One region of the Bradyrhizobium sp. Crot121 genome, then DNA from elsewhere that is predicted to be linked to it. Evidence: riboswitches for the same ligand, from Rfam matches in the RefSeq annotation. Region 1 holds a riboswitch; each other region holds the start of a gene.
The links. A riboswitch is a leader RNA that binds a small molecule or an ion and turns the genes downstream of it on or off. The one in region 1 is predicted to bind cobalamin.
Positions count from the first base shown of each region.

Region 2: another riboswitch for cobalamin. It lies ahead of AC5ZGW_RS42340 (DUF1636 family protein); the one in region 1 lies ahead of AC5ZGW_RS01025 (DUF1636 domain-containing protein).
Region 3: another riboswitch for cobalamin. It lies ahead of metE (5-methyltetrahydropteroyltriglutamate--homocysteine S-methyltransferase); the one in region 1 lies ahead of AC5ZGW_RS01025 (DUF1636 domain-containing protein).
Region 4: another riboswitch for cobalamin. It lies ahead of AC5ZGW_RS24445 (TonB-dependent receptor); the one in region 1 lies ahead of AC5ZGW_RS01025 (DUF1636 domain-containing protein).

Region 1 is NZ_JCAMOR010000001.1:241,095-244,680, forward strand. It holds gene cobN (cobaltochelatase subunit CobN) at 1-248, opposite strand, end outside; gene cobW (cobalamin biosynthesis protein CobW) at 267-1,280, opposite strand; gene cobU (bifunctional adenosylcobinamide kinase/adenosylcobinamide-phosphate guanylyltransferase) at 1,294-1,818, opposite strand; gene AC5ZGW_RS01025 (DUF1636 domain-containing protein) at 1,815-2,264, opposite strand; cobalamin riboswitch at 2,375-2,555, opposite strand; gene cobT (nicotinate-nucleotide--dimethylbenzimidazole phosphoribosyltransferase) at 2,630-3,586, shown strand, end outside.
Region 2 is NZ_JCAMOR010000114.1:12,634-16,219, reverse strand. It holds gene AC5ZGW_RS42355 (hypothetical protein) at 747-929, shown strand; partial or broken gene AC5ZGW_RS42350 (CobD/CbiB family cobalamin biosynthesis protein) at 951-1,246, shown strand; gene AC5ZGW_RS42345 (hypothetical protein) at 1,299-1,499, shown strand; cobalamin riboswitch at 1,617-1,833, shown strand; gene AC5ZGW_RS42340 (DUF1636 family protein) at 1,928-2,299, shown strand; gene cobG (precorrin-3B synthase) at 2,397-3,560, shown strand; gene AC5ZGW_RS42330 (precorrin-8X methylmutase) at 3,560-3,586, shown strand, end outside.
Region 3 is NZ_JCAMOR010000044.1:13,423-17,008, reverse strand. It holds gene AC5ZGW_RS29745 (ribonucleoside-diphosphate reductase subunit alpha) at 1-520, opposite strand, end outside; cobalamin riboswitch at 635-853, opposite strand; cobalamin riboswitch at 986-1,186, shown strand; partial or broken gene metE (5-methyltetrahydropteroyltriglutamate--homocysteine S-methyltransferase) at 1,294-3,586, shown strand, end outside.
Region 4 is NZ_JCAMOR010000030.1:4,973-8,558, forward strand. It holds gene AC5ZGW_RS24435 (ABC transporter ATP-binding protein) at 1-268, opposite strand, end outside; gene AC5ZGW_RS24440 (FecCD family ABC transporter permease) at 265-1,239, opposite strand; cobalamin riboswitch at 1,422-1,619, shown strand; gene AC5ZGW_RS24445 (TonB-dependent receptor) at 1,732-3,586, shown strand, end outside.

The sequences.
Region 1 (3,586 bases):
ACGACGATCTTGGCTTCGCTGAGCGTACGTTCGACATAGAGATCGACAGAAGCGGGATGACCAAGAGCCAGCAGATTGGTCAGACGGACACTCGGGAAGTCCGCAGGCAATGCCGCATGCGCAGCGCCGAAGGCCGCGAGATCACTGTCCGCGGCGGACAATATCACGATGTCGGCGGTTTCCTGGCCGAGGTCGCGAGCGACATCTCCGTCGTCGATGCTGCCACCGCTGTCGAGTTTCAGATGCATTGATCGCCCTTCGAAAGGCTACCCCGCAAGCGCCCGACGTGCGGCATCGGCGTCGAAGCCCTTCAGGCCGATCACGACAAGATGCTCGGCCTGCCTGGCGTCGGGCCGGGCGAACGCCAGCTCAACACGGCTGCCGACCGCCTGCACCACGATCGGCGCAGGCTTTTCGGAGATGCGCGCATGGCCCTTGACGCGCAGCACCCCCGCGAGGCTGAGGACATCGCTGACCCGTGCGCGCATCGCCTCGACGCTCTCGGCCGCCGCAGGCCTTACGACGATACTGTCGAAATCGTCGTGATCGTGCTCCTCTTCCTCTCCGTGATGCCCGGCCCGCGCAGCGAGGTCGTTCTCGGCATCGGCCTTCATCCCGATGAGGACGTCGGGCGCAAGCGCTCCATGGGAGCGTACGACACGGACACCTTGCCTCAATTGTGCAGCAAGCCGGTTTTCGATGCCGCTGAGCACATCCGGCGACACCAGATCGCTCTTGGAAAGGACCACGAGGTCGGCACAGGCGAGCTGATCCTCGAACACTTCCTCGATCGGGTCGTCGTGATCGATTTCCTCGTCCGCGGCGCGCTGGGCCGCGACCGCATGTTCGTCGAGCACGACGCGTCCCTCTGATAGCGCCAACGCGTCGACGACCGTCACCACGCCATCGACGGTTGCGCGCGTGCGGATCGCAGGCCACGCGAACGCTTTCAAGAGTGGCTGCGGCAGCGCGAGGCCTGAGGTCTCGATCACGATCGCGTCCAGCGGCTCGTCGCGCGTGAGCAGCTTGTCCATGGTCGGAATGAAATCGTCGGCGACCGTGCAGCAGATGCAGCCATTGGTCAGCTCGACGATGTCGCCGGGCGCACAGGCCTTGGCCGCGCATTCCTCGACAAGACCGCCGTCGAAACCGGCATCTCCGAACTCGTTGACGATGACGGCGATGCGGCGGCCGTCGGCTTGCGTCAGAAGCGAGCGCAACAGTGTCGTCTTGCCGGCACCGAGAAAACCAGTGAGCACGGTGACTGGAACACGGGACATATTTCAGGACTCCTTAAGAGGAACGTTTGAGCCACAGCGGAAGGCCGGCCGCGACGAACATGACGTTGGGAACGCTTGAGGCGACCATCTGATTGAGACGGCCCTGCGCATCGCGGAAATCGCGGCCGAGCCTGGTTTCGGGCACGATGCCGAGACCAACCTCGTTCGACACCAGGACAACGGGGTTTGCGGCGACGCCCAGAAATTCCGCGAGCCGATTCGCCTCGACATCAAGGTCACGCCCGGCGAGCATCAAGTTGGAGAGCCAGAGTGTCAGGCAATCGACCAGGACCGCGCAGCCGGGTCGCGATACCTGCGTCAGGACATCGATGAGCGCCAACGGCTCCTCCACGGTCGTCCAATCCGAACCGCGCCTGCTGCGATGATGCGCGATCCTGTCCTGCATCTCCTCATCGCCTGCGGTAGCTGTTGCCAGATACACGCGAGCAAGGCCGCTTTCGGCAATCATTCGCTCGGCAAAAGCCGATTTGCCTGAGCGTGCGCCGCCCAGTACCAGCGTGGTCGAGAGATCAGTCATTTCGGAGCGCTGCCATCTTCGGGCGACCAGCGAACGGGCGGCAGCCGCGCCACCATCCCCTTGCGCAGGATCTCGGCGCGCTCGCGCCACGGCACCAGGCCGTAGGTCGATTTGCGATAGGAATCGACGAAAGACGCGACGGCACCAGCGCCCTCGGGCTCGAGATCGCCGAAGAGGAAGGTGTAACCATCCGAGCTCGAAACCGCGACCGTGGTCGGCCGCTTGCACACGCTCAAGCACTGCACGCGCCGGACCTGAACGGCCGCGTCGCGTTTGCCTGTAGCGACCCGGATCGCGTCGAACATGGCGGGCCCGGCCAACACGCCCTCGGACGTCTTGCAGGTGACGCATACGCTCACGACGACGGGACCGCCGGGCGCAGTCGGCGGCAAATATTCGCCCGGGCGAGAATCAGTATCTTGCTGATCGACGTCGTTGCGATCCATCACGATGCTCAAGTCAGGGCCACGACGGCCGCGAGCTTTGTTGGATCGCGTTCGACGGGGGAAGACCATCGAACTCATTCCGTCCGGTGCACCCCGCCCGACGAACCTCCAAAGCACAATGCGCGATGGCAGGTCTCCTGGCTCGCGGGTCGTCGCCTTTCGCCGCCTTCCCGGTCATCCCAGTGGCCTCGGCTTTGGCTCGCCGCTTACAGTTGCGGGGGCAGCGCCGGCATTGCACCGACTTCCCTTTTTCACCTTCCCGAAGGAAGGACCATCGCCGCCACGCTAGCTGTCCCCGCGACGGCGGTCAACCGCAGTTGACCCGCCCGTTTGCTTCGGTCACTTAAGGCGCGCACGAGGAGCCCATGACCTTCCAAATCCCATCCGATTGGCAAATTCCCGCAATCGCTCCGCTCGATCAGACGCTTGCCGCAACGATGCGCGCGCGAATCGACGGCAAAGCCAAGCCGCCGGGCTCACTGGGACGAATCGAAGACCTGGCGGTGCAACTCGGCATGATCGCGCATCCATCCGCCGCAGCGCTGCAAAAGGCCGTTCTGCTCGTTTTCGCCGGTGATCACGGATTGACGGAAGAAGGCGTTTCGCAATATCCGTCCGCCGTCACGGCCGCGATGGTGAGGACTTATCTCGCAGGCCGAGCGAGCGCCAACGCCTTTGCGGCCGCGTCAGATGTCGGGATCCGCGTCGTGGATGCCGGCGTCGCCAGCGAGCTGCCTTCCCATCCCGATCTCCTCAGCATCAAGATTCGGACCGGCACCGCGAATTCGGCGCGTGAGGCAGCGATGTCGGCCCAGGACGCGCACAAGGCGCTCGCGGCCGGCTTTGCCATAGCTTCCAGCGAAATCGATGATGGCGCCGACATCATTGCGCTCGGCGAGATGGGAATAGGCAACACCGCATCTTCCGCGCTCCTGGTGCATCGGCTGGCGCCCGCTCCCCTCGATGACTGCATCGGCGTCGGCGCAGGCCAGGACGAGCCAGGCATGGCCCGCAAGCGCGCCGCCATCCACAAGGCAGCCAATCGCAGCGATGCGACCGCGCCGTTCGAGGTACTCCGGGAATTCGGCGGCCTCGAGATCGCGATGATGGCGGGCGCCGCGCTTGGTGCAGCGGCACATCGCCGTCCGGTCGTCATCGACGGCTTCATTTCGTCTGCCGCCGCCCTCGTCGCCGTCAGGCTGGCGCCGGCGACGCGCGACTATTGCGTTTTCGCGCACCGGTCGGCCGAGAAAGGTCACGACATCGTATTGGCGGCACTTCGGGCACAGCCGTTGCTCGCTCTCGACATGAGACTTGGCGAG
Region 2 (3,586 bases), on a different contig from region 1:
AATATCGCCACGGACAAGCACCCGCAATCTGTGCGTTAGGAACTTTGTTCAATCTCAAGATCCTTCTAATATTTGCACTGCCGCAGGCAGGACAGAAGTACCAAGACTCACTTGCGATTACCCTCCGACCCGGACTGGGATTGCTACCGCACATCGTTCGATGACATTGAAAACCGTCACAAGCATCATAACCGATGAATGCAACTTCAGGGGCGGGATAACCTGAACAATACACTTTCGTTCCAGTCCAGCATTTGTCACCGTCCCCTTTTGAATCACTCCTCACGTATGTCATTCCCAGATCGGTGCAGTCTGCTGGCGACCCAAAGCGAAATGGGGCTGTCCCGATCCAGATTCCCCGGCTCCGCAAATGCATCCCTGGTTAGCAAGATAGCGCTTACTGCGAAGACTATCCTGAATAGGATCATAGAAGAGCCTCCCTATCTGTGACAGATGTGGAGGGGGATATCTGACCCACCGCAGAAGATATTTGAGCAACCAGAGACGCCTGTAAAGAAAGATCCGTATGTCGCACGACTCACCAGTGGTCAATCGCGCTCATTGCTTTCCTTTTGCTTCATGATTTCGCGGAGAGACTTCGGCCGCGGAGGTGACCTGTAGCGGCCCTCCCACGAGGCCGCGATCACGCCCTCGAAGGGAGCTTCCCCCGAGTGCAACTCGGCATTCCGCTATCGGTTGTGACTAGTTTAGCGTTCGCCGCGCCAGGCCCTGCCACCGAAATGCCCATGCCGATCCTCGACGAGACAACGCAGCCTGATCCGGCAGGGATGGAGGAGGTGCTAAATCGAAATGACCATCATACGCTGGATGCGAAGGACCATCACGGGTCGATGTCGCATTTGGGTCAAACTGAAGAAGAACGTGCGGTGATGGCCGAACAATTCGCAGGCGCATATTTGCTGAAGTAGAAATCCCGGCTTGGTCGGGGTGGGGTACCTGGCATTGCCGGCTACAAGGCGATCAACGCACTGGACTCTATGATCGGCCATCATACGCCGCGACACGAAGCTCTTGGTTGGGCTGCGGCGCGCGCATCGATGATGTGGCAAACTTCATTCCAGCTCGCCTGACCGCTGTTCTCTTCGTGCTGCGCGCCCCGGTCTTCGCAGGGTGGTCATGCATGATGCGCGATGCGAACCGGCGCCGCTCGATTAATGCCGGCTGGCTCGAAGCCGCCATAGCTGGAGCGCTCGGCGAGCGGCTCAGCGGTCCGCGAGCGTATCACGAGACCATCGCGGCGGGAACTCGAGGCGCTCGCGAGGGCTGAGCTCGCGATCGTGGTCAACCCGAACGATCCCGACGGAAAGCATCATGATCAGAGTGAACTTCTTTCGATCCTGCCGCGTGTCGGCCGTCTAGTGATCGACGAAAGCTTTACCGAGCTAGCCCTGGCTTATCACCTGCGCCCGATCAGTCCCTCTTCGCCGTCCTTGGTCGCCCTGATCTTTCGCGGACCATCTCCTTTTTCGCCATTTTGATGGCGTGGCGGGCGTCGGTGGAGCCCTCGGGCGCGACGATGTCCCCGTCCTCGGCGGCATCTGGTTCGGACATCATCCGGCGTGGTCCCTTTGGCTTGACAAGTTGCGGCCCAGAGCAAATGGTCGGCCCGCGTTGGTGCCTGTTCTGCGACAGGCGAAGAGGGAATGCGATAGGGCTCGAGCCAAACGGCTTGGCCTGAAAAGCAGCCGCCCCCGCGACCGTGACCGGAGAGATGCCCGAAGCCACTGATCCCCTGGGGATCGGGAAGGCGGGGATCGAAGGGAAAGACCCTGCTCCGCAAGCCGGGAGACCTGCCAGCGCAACGTTGAGACCGGCGGACGGGGTGTTCCGCGACGGGGAAAGCGAAGCCTCCTCAAGGACGGTTCGTGCACCTCATCGCTTCCCGCCGTCAATTCAGGAAGGGGCGATGATCGTCACTCTTCACGTTTGCATCACATGCCGCCCGGGCCAGACGCTCGGGGAAGGCGAGATTACGCCCGGTGCGCGCCTGCATGCCGCTATTCTCGACGCGGGCGTGCCTGACGGCGTCGTCGTTCCCGTCGAATGCCTGTCCGCCTGTAACCAGGGCTGCTCGGTCGCGCTCAGCGCGCCGGGACGGTGGTCCTATGTCTACGGTCGCTTGTCCGATGGCAACGCGCACGACGTGATTGCCGGCGCGTCAGCTTACGCGGCGGCACCCGATGGCATCGTGCCATGGCGCAGCCGGCCGGAGATCTTCCGCAAACAATCGCTCGCTCGCATTCCACCTATCGCCGCCCTGCCAGAAGCCGCGGAATGAACACGCTCGCAAAAGTCCCTGTCACGGTCGTCACTGGCTTGGCATCACTCTGGAAGACGCGCCGAAATTCGATCGCGGCTGCGCCGCGCGAGGCGTCATGAGTACGGTCGCTATCAAGGGCTGGTGCCCTGGCGCGTTGCGGCCGATGCAGTCAGGCGACGGGCTCGTGGTCCGCGTGCGCCCCTATGGCGGAAGGCTCGATGCGGCACAGGCGGCAGGGCTGGCTGATCTGGCAGAGTGTTACGGCAACGGCTTGATCGACTTGACCAGCCGGGCCAACTTCCAGATCAGAGGCGTGAGTGATCAGGGACACTTGTCTCTGCTCGACGGTCTCGCCCAATTGAAGCTGCTTGACCATGATCCGGAGGCCGAGTCGCATCGCAACATCCTGGTGACACCGTTCTGGGGCATAGGCGATGACACGCGTTCGCTCGCAGCCGAACTGGAGCAGGCCCTTGCCGGCAGTGGGCTAGCTCTTCCGACCAAATTTGGCTTCGCTGTCGATGACGGCAAGGAACGGGTGCTTGCTGGCGCATCCGCGGACATTCGGATCGAGCGTGGCCGCGCGGGCGGCCTTTTGGTGCGCGCCGATGGCGCTGAGTTTGGTCGCTCCGTTACGCGCGGCGACGCTGTGAGCGTTGCAGTCGCGCTTGCCGAATGGTTCATTACCTCAGGCGGCACCAGCGGCAGGCGAGGGCGCATGGCCGCCCACATCATGGCCGGCGCGAGATTGCCGGATGCACTGCTCGGTAGGACCGAGCCCGCACCGACGATCGCTGTGCCTCGTCCCGGTCTTTGTCCGCTGGGTGCGATGGTCGGCGTCGCATTCGGGCAACTGCCCCATTCGGCGCTTCGGCTTATTGCCGCAGATGCGCAAGGGTTGCGTATGACACCGTGGCGGATGATTCTTGCTGAGGGAGCACGCACGATGCCGCGCGGTGCGGACCTCATCACCGAGGCCGATGACCCAGCGCTTCGCGTCATCGCTTGCAGCGGCGCGCCGCGCTGCCGCGAGGCTCTTGCCGATACCCGCACGCTGGCTGCCGCGCTTGCGCCGCACATCGCCGCGGACGCGCGCCTCCACGTTTCGGGCTGCGCCAAGGGCTGCGCGCATTCCGGGGCGACCGCGATCACGCTGGTTGCGACCAGCGCCGGATTCGATCTCATCCGCGACGGCTCGCCGCGCGCCGCGCCAGTTATGCGTGGCTTGAGCCACGGCGTCATCATCGAAAATCCCTCCATGCTGGCGGGAGGACGCTGATGCCGCACATTTATGAAACCGACGGT
Region 3 (3,586 bases), on a different contig from region 1:
CGCAGGCCTCGCCGACGATCATCGCCAGCCGCGCATGGTCGAGCGGCACCTTGCTGCCGTCCGCGAGCGTGACGTGGACGATTGGCCCGCTCGATGCCGTTGCGGATTTAGTTGCCTGCTGTTCGGCGCGCTGCCGCGCCCGCTCCTCGCGATAGAGCACATAGGCGCGCGCCACCTTGTGATGGCCGCTGCGCATCAATGCCAGTTCAACCTGGTCCTGGATGTCCTCGATATGAAAGGTGCGGCCTTCGCTCATCCGGCGCGACAGCGCGCCGACGACTTCGGCGGTCAATTCCTCGACCGCTTCGTGCACGCGGCGCGACGCAGCCGCCGTATTCCCCTCGACCGCAAGGAAGGCCTTGGTCATCGCCACCGAGATCTTCCCGGCATCGAATTGCGACACCGTGCCATTGCGGCGGATCACCTGCATCGGCAGCCGTGCTTCCGGCGCCGCGATTGATTCGGGGCGCAGGTGGATGAGAGGTGACGCGGTGGTTTCGCGATCGAGAGAGAGTGACATCTTGCAGACCCCGTGATGTTGCTGGGGCCGGATGCCAGAGGCGACGCTGCGTGATGATGCCGGCGGCGTACCGGCATGAGCCTGCAAGCGGCCGCCGGGACACCCCGCCCGTGGACGTTATTTGCTGTCACGGCAGGTCTCCTGGCTCGCAGGTCGGCGTCACTCCCCGTCTTCCCAATGCGATGCCGCATCAGTGACGTCTAAAATCGGGAGCAACTCACTGCTTACAGTTGCGGGGGCAGCGCTGGATTCTCGCGAGAAACGCGCGATCACCAGCTTCCCTCTTAGCCACCATTCCTTGCGTCATGATGGACCGTGACAGCTACATCTGGTGCGATTTGGAGAATGCTGTCAATGGCACGTATGGGCGAAGCGCAAAAATTCCGGTCCATGCCGTTGGCGCTGTGAACAACCGGCTCCACGCGCACGTGATGTCAGCCGAGTTGACGTTCGCGCGATCTTGCCGGTAAGTGAACGCGTCGTGGTTCTTCGGAGAGATCTTTTCCGGAGCTAAGAGGGAAGCCGGTGTAAAGCCGGAGCTGCCCCCGCAACTGTAAGCGGCGAGCCGCGGTCCACAATTGCCACTGAAGCCTGCAAAGCTTCGGGAAGGCCGGACCACAGCAACGACCCGCGAGCCAGGAGACCTGCCTCGACAACATACACGTCCTCGGGCGGGGTGTCCCGGTGGTGCGGTTGCGATTCCGTGCGCACCTCGCGCAGGGAATCCAGACGTGTCACTACGGCCTTTGCCCCCAACTCATGGGGTTAAGCCAATGTCTTCCACTTCACTTGTTGTTGCGTCCCTCGGCACGCCGCGGATCGGTCCGCGGCGTGAACTGAAATTCGCGCTGGAACGCTTCTGGTCCGGCGCATCAGACGAAAAGACGCTGATCGAAACCGGCGTCGGGCTGCGCGCGGCCAATTGGGCGCGGCAAAAGAAACTCGGTATCACCGTGATCCCGTCGAACGATTTCTCGTTCTACGATCAGGTGCTCGACACCTGCGCAATGGTCGGCGCTATCCCAGAAAGCTATGGCTGGACCGGCGGCGCGGTGCCGCTTGCGACCTACTTCGCGATGGCGCGTGGCGCCAAGGCCGACGCGCATGACGAGGCCTGCGGACATGCCCATCACGCACATGGCGTGGCGGCGCTCGAAATGACGAAATGGTTCGACACCAACTATCACTACATGGTGCCGGAGCTTCGCAAGAACCAGTATTTTGCACTCTCATCACGCAAGCCGATCGAAGAGTATGAGGAGGCGAAGGCGCTGGGTTATCAGACCCGCCCCGTGCTGGTCGGCCCAGTCACGTTCCTGAAACTGGCCAAGTCCAAGGAACCGCATTTCGCCACGCTGTCGCTGCTCGACAGGCTCCTGCCGGTCTATATCGAACTATTGCGCGAACTCGCTGCCCGCGGTGCGGAATGGGTACAGATCGACGAGCCCTGTCTCGTGCTTGATCTGGACGCCGCCGCTCAGCAAGCCCTACGGCGCGCCTATTCCGAAATCGCCAAAGCGGTGCCGGACATCAGGATCATGCTGGCGACCTATTTCGGCGGGCTCGGCGGCAATCGTGCGGTCGCGTTTGATCTTCCGGTCGCCGGCCTGCATCTCGATCTCGTGCGCGCGCCCCAGCAGCTCGGCGATCTCATCGACGTTCCGAAAGAACGGGTGCTGTCGCTCGGCGTGATCGACGGCCGCAACGTCTGGCGCGCAGATCTGAGCCGGATCCTCGATCAGCTTGGGCCCGTCGTCGCAAAGCTCGGCAAGGAGCGCATTCAGATCGCGCCATCCTGCTCGCTGCTTCATGTACCCATCGATCTCGCCCTGGAAACCAAGCTCGATCCCGAGGTGAAGACCTGGCTTTCATTCTCGGTGCAGAAGCTCGAAGAGCTTGCCGCGCTGGGCGCGGCGCTTGGAAGTGGCCGGGCCCCTGCGTCCGAAGCGATCCGAGCGTCCGATGCCGCCGCGGCCGCGCGCAAGACCTCACCGCGGATTCACGATGCCAAGGTTGCCCAGCGTCTCGCCGCCATCGATGGCGGCATGCGCCATCGTGCCAGCCGGTTCGCCGAGCGTGCCGAGGTGCAGCGCGAGCGGTTCAATCTGCCACGCTTCCCGACCACGACCATCGGCTCCTTCCCGCAGACAACTGATGTCAGAAACGCACGCGCCGCACATGCCAATGGTGCACTCAGCGATACCGCATACAAGACCTATCTGCAGCATCAGACTGCGCGCGCCATCCGTTGGCAGGAGAATATCGGGCTCGACGTCCTGGTCCATGGCGAGTTCGAGCGCAACGACATGGTGCAGTATTTTGGCGAGCAGCTTTCCGGCTTCGCCTTCACCGAGCTCGGCTGAGTGCAGTCCTATGGCTCGCGCTGCGTCCGGCCGCCGATCCTCTACGGCGACGTCTCACGACCACAGGCGATGACGGTCGAATGGTGGCAATTCGCGCAGTCACTGACGGCAAAGCCGGTGAAGGCGATGTTGACCGGCCCCGTGACCATCCTGAACTGGTCGTTCGTCCGCGACGACCTGCCGCGCAGCGACGTGTGCCGACAGATCGCGCTCGCGATCCGCGACGAGGTGCGCGATCTGCAGGCGGCCGGTGCAGGCATGATCCAGATCGACGAAGCGGCACTGCGGGAAGGCCTGCCGCTGCGCGGGTCGGAATGGAAGACCTATCTCGATTGGGCGGTCGATAGTTTCCGCATCTGTTCCTCCGGCGTGCAGGACGAGACCCAGATCCACACCCACATGTGCTACTCCGAGTTCAACGACATCATCGACGCCATCGCGGAGATGGACGCCGATGTCATTTCGATCGAGACCTCGCGCTCGAAAATGGAATTGCTCGACGCCTTCCGGAACTACCGCTACCCGAACGAAATCGGTCCCGGCGTCTACGATATCCATTCACCGCGCGTGCCTGACATTGGCGAGATCACCGACCTCCTCAAGCTCGCAAGAGAGCGGCTCTCCGACACGCAGCTCTGGATCAATCCCGACTGCGGCTTGAAGACCCGCAAGTGGGAAGAGGTGCGCCCGGCGCTCGCCAACA
Region 4 (3,586 bases), on a different contig from region 1:
GCCAATGCACCATGTGCCCTTGCGGAAGATAGCCGAAGCGCTTGGCCCGTTCGCGCAGCGGCAGCGCGGCAAGCGCCTCGCCTCCCACCTTGATGACGCCGTCGGAGGGAATGAGGCCGGCGAGCGCGCGCAGCAGCGTGGTTTTGCCGGCGCCGTTCGGACCGACCAGCGCGACGAGATGACCGGAGGCGAGTTGCAGCGACACATCGTTGAGCACGCGGCGGCCGGCGAGCACGACGTTGAGGTGTTCTACAACAAGCGCCGTCATGCGACGCCTCCGCCGAGCGCGCGACGCTCGCGCATGATGAGATAGAGGAAGAACGGCACGCCGATGATCGAGGTCAACACGCCCACCTTGATGTCCGACGTCGACGGGATGATGCGCACCGCGATGTCGGCCGCGAGCAACAGCGCCGAGCCGGCAAGCGCGCTCGGCACCAACAGCCGCGCCGGATCGTGGCCGATGACGGGCCGCATCAGATGCGGCGCGACCAGGCCGATGAAGCCGATGGTGCCGGTGACCGCCACCGCGCCACCGACGCCGAGCGCAACGCCTGCGATCACGAACAGGCGCAGGCGGCCGACATCGACGCCGAGGCTTTGCGCGGTCTCTTCGCCGAGCGTGAGCGCGCGGAAGGCGCTGGCTTGCGACAGCAGGATGGCCGCGCCGGCGACGATGAACGGCAGCGCCAGCGCGACATGCTGGAAGCTGCGGTCCTCCAGCGAGCCGAGCAGCCAGAACGCGATCTCGAGCGCCAGGAACGGATTGCTCGCGAGGTTCATCACCAGCGCCGTCGCAGCGCCCGCAAGGCTCGAGATCGCAAGCCCGGCGAGGATCAGGATCAAGAGGCCCGCATTGCGGCCTGCGATCGCGAGCAGCACGAAGACCGAGCCGAATGCGGCGATGATGGCGGCGACCGGCAGCGCATAGGAGCGGACGTCAGCCAACCCCAGCGCGATCACCAGCACCGCACCGAACGCCGCCGATTGCGGCGCGCCGAACAGCGAGGGCGAGGCTAAGGGATTGCGCAACAGGCCTTGCAGCGCCGCGCCTGACAGACCGAGGATGGCGCCGATCGCAAACGCCAGGATGGTGCGCGGCAGGCGAATCTCGCGCACGATCACCTGCGTGACATCGCTGCCGCCACCGAACAGCGCCTCGATCACCGTCAGCGGCGACAGCCGCACCGGGCCGGTGCCGAGCGAGATCAGCATCAGCAAGGCAACCAACGCAATCATTGCAACGGTCGCCCCCAACCGCCGCCGCGCGGCCAGACCCGCCGCTATCGTGAAATCCTGTGCACTCATCGCGCCCTGCTTCTTGCAGCGAATTCGGTGGCAGACAAGCGACACCGGAACAAAAAAACGTATGGGAGCCAGGGAGCCGCAGTTTCGCCGGGATTGACTCACGTGCCGCCGAAATCCTAGATGGCCCCGACGGTTCCTATCGGGATCAAAAGGGAATGCGGTACCGGGAAACTTCCCGTAAAGCCGCGGCTGCCCCCGCAACTGTATGCGGTGAATCCTTCGTCATATGCCACTGGGAGTCTCGGTCCTGGGAAGGCGACGAAGGGTAACGACCCGCGAGCCAGGAGACCTGCCGTCATACGTGGTCACACGCGACGATGTCGGTCGGGGAGTACAGGCATTTGCTTCACCTGAAGCGCGAAACGCGATGGTGAGCCTTGGTTCGCTGTGACGTGCCACTGACGTCATACCGAGGTCTCGCCGATGTTCTCTGCTACCACAGCCACCAAGCAACGCCGCGCGCTGCTGCTCGCGTCGAGCATGCTGGCGCCCGCTTTGTATGTTTCCGCCGCGCAGGCGCAGGAAGCGCCCTCCGAGCAATTGCCGCCGGTCGAGGTCAGGGCGCCCGGCGACCACAACCGCACCCGTGCCAAGCCCGCTTCCGACGGCACTCCAGGTCCCCGGCGTCCCGCGCCGGGCCAGGTGCCGACCAACGCGCAGCCGGCCGGCGGCGCGGGCGCTGGCGGCGCCGCCGCTGGCGGAGCTTCATCCGGTGGCGGTGGCGGCGGCCCGCAATTTGCCGGCATTGTCGGGACGTCCTCGACCGTGATCACCGCCGACGACATCGCGCATTCGCCGACCCAGGTTCTGGCCGAGATCATCGCGCAGGCCCCCGGCGTGCAGCTTCAATCGCTCTATGGCGGCGTGAACGGCGCCAAGACCTCGGTCGACCTGCGCGGCTTCGGCGCGTTCGCCACCGCCAACACGCTGTTCCTGCTCAACGGGCGACGGCTCAACGACATCGACATGGCGCAGGTGGATCTGTCGACCATCCCACTCGATTCGATCGAGCGCGTCGAGATCACCCGCGGCAACAGCGGCGCCGTGCTCTACGGCGACAATGCGATAGGCGGCGTGATCAACATCGTCACCAAGACCGGTGTCGGCGGCCCGCCGGTCTCGATCCGCGGCGAAGCCGGCTATGGCTCCTTCAACCAGCGCATGGCCGCGATCTCGACCGCGATGAATTCGGGACCATGGTCGGCGTCGTTCTACGGCAACGGCATCAAGTCCGACGGCTACCGCGTGAACAATGCGCTCGACCAGCGCAACGGCGTCGGCAATCTCAACTACACGACGCCGGACCTGAAAGCCTTCCTGACGGTGACCGGCGACGACCAGAAGCTGGGCTTTCCCGGCGGCAGGCTGGTCGATCCTTCGATCGGCGTCAATCAGCTCGTCACCGATCGCAAGGGCGCCGCCACGCCGTTCGACTATGGCAACCAGCAGGGCGCGAGCGCGACGACGGGCTTCACCAAGACGCTCCTGAACGGTGTCGACCTGATCGTCGATGGCGGCTACCGCCAGAAGGACACGCAAGGCGCGTTCTTCGGCACCTCGCCATTCATCAGCGCGGCATCCACCTACAATGACGCCGCGTTGCAGACCTGGTCGATCACGCCGCGGCTGAGCATCAGCAATTCGATCTTCGGGATTCCCTCGTCGATCCTGACCGGCATCGACTATTACGATGCAACGTTCCACCAGCAGCGCGGCGCGTTCCGGGGCGTGCCACCGATCCATACCTACGACCTGTCGCAGCAGTCGCTCGCCGGCTATTGGCAGCACACGGTTGGCCTCTTGCCCACCACCGATTTCTCCTATGGCGCGCGGGTGCAGAACACCTGGCTCAGCGCGCGCGACCGCTACGATCCGAACGCGCCGTTCGCCTTCGACGCGCAGGCGACGCCGCTCGACCAGAGCGAGACCAATTACGCGCTGCATGTCGGCGTCGAGCATCGCTTCACCGAAATGTTCTCGGTGTTCGCCCGCGCCGCGCACGCGTTTCGCACGCCCGATGTCGACGAGCGCACGTCCACCGGACCCGCGTTCGATGCGGACTTCAACCCGTTGCCGCAGAATTTCCAGTTGAAGACGCAGACCTCGCACGACGTCGAAGCCGGCTTCCGCGTCAAGACGGGCCGCTTCCAGGTGCAAACCAGCATCTACAACATGGACCTCGAGAACGAGATCCATTTCAATCCGGTGCTGTTCTACAACATCAACCTCGATCCGACCCGGCGTTATGGCTCCGAGACGCAGGCCTCGCTGCGCGTCA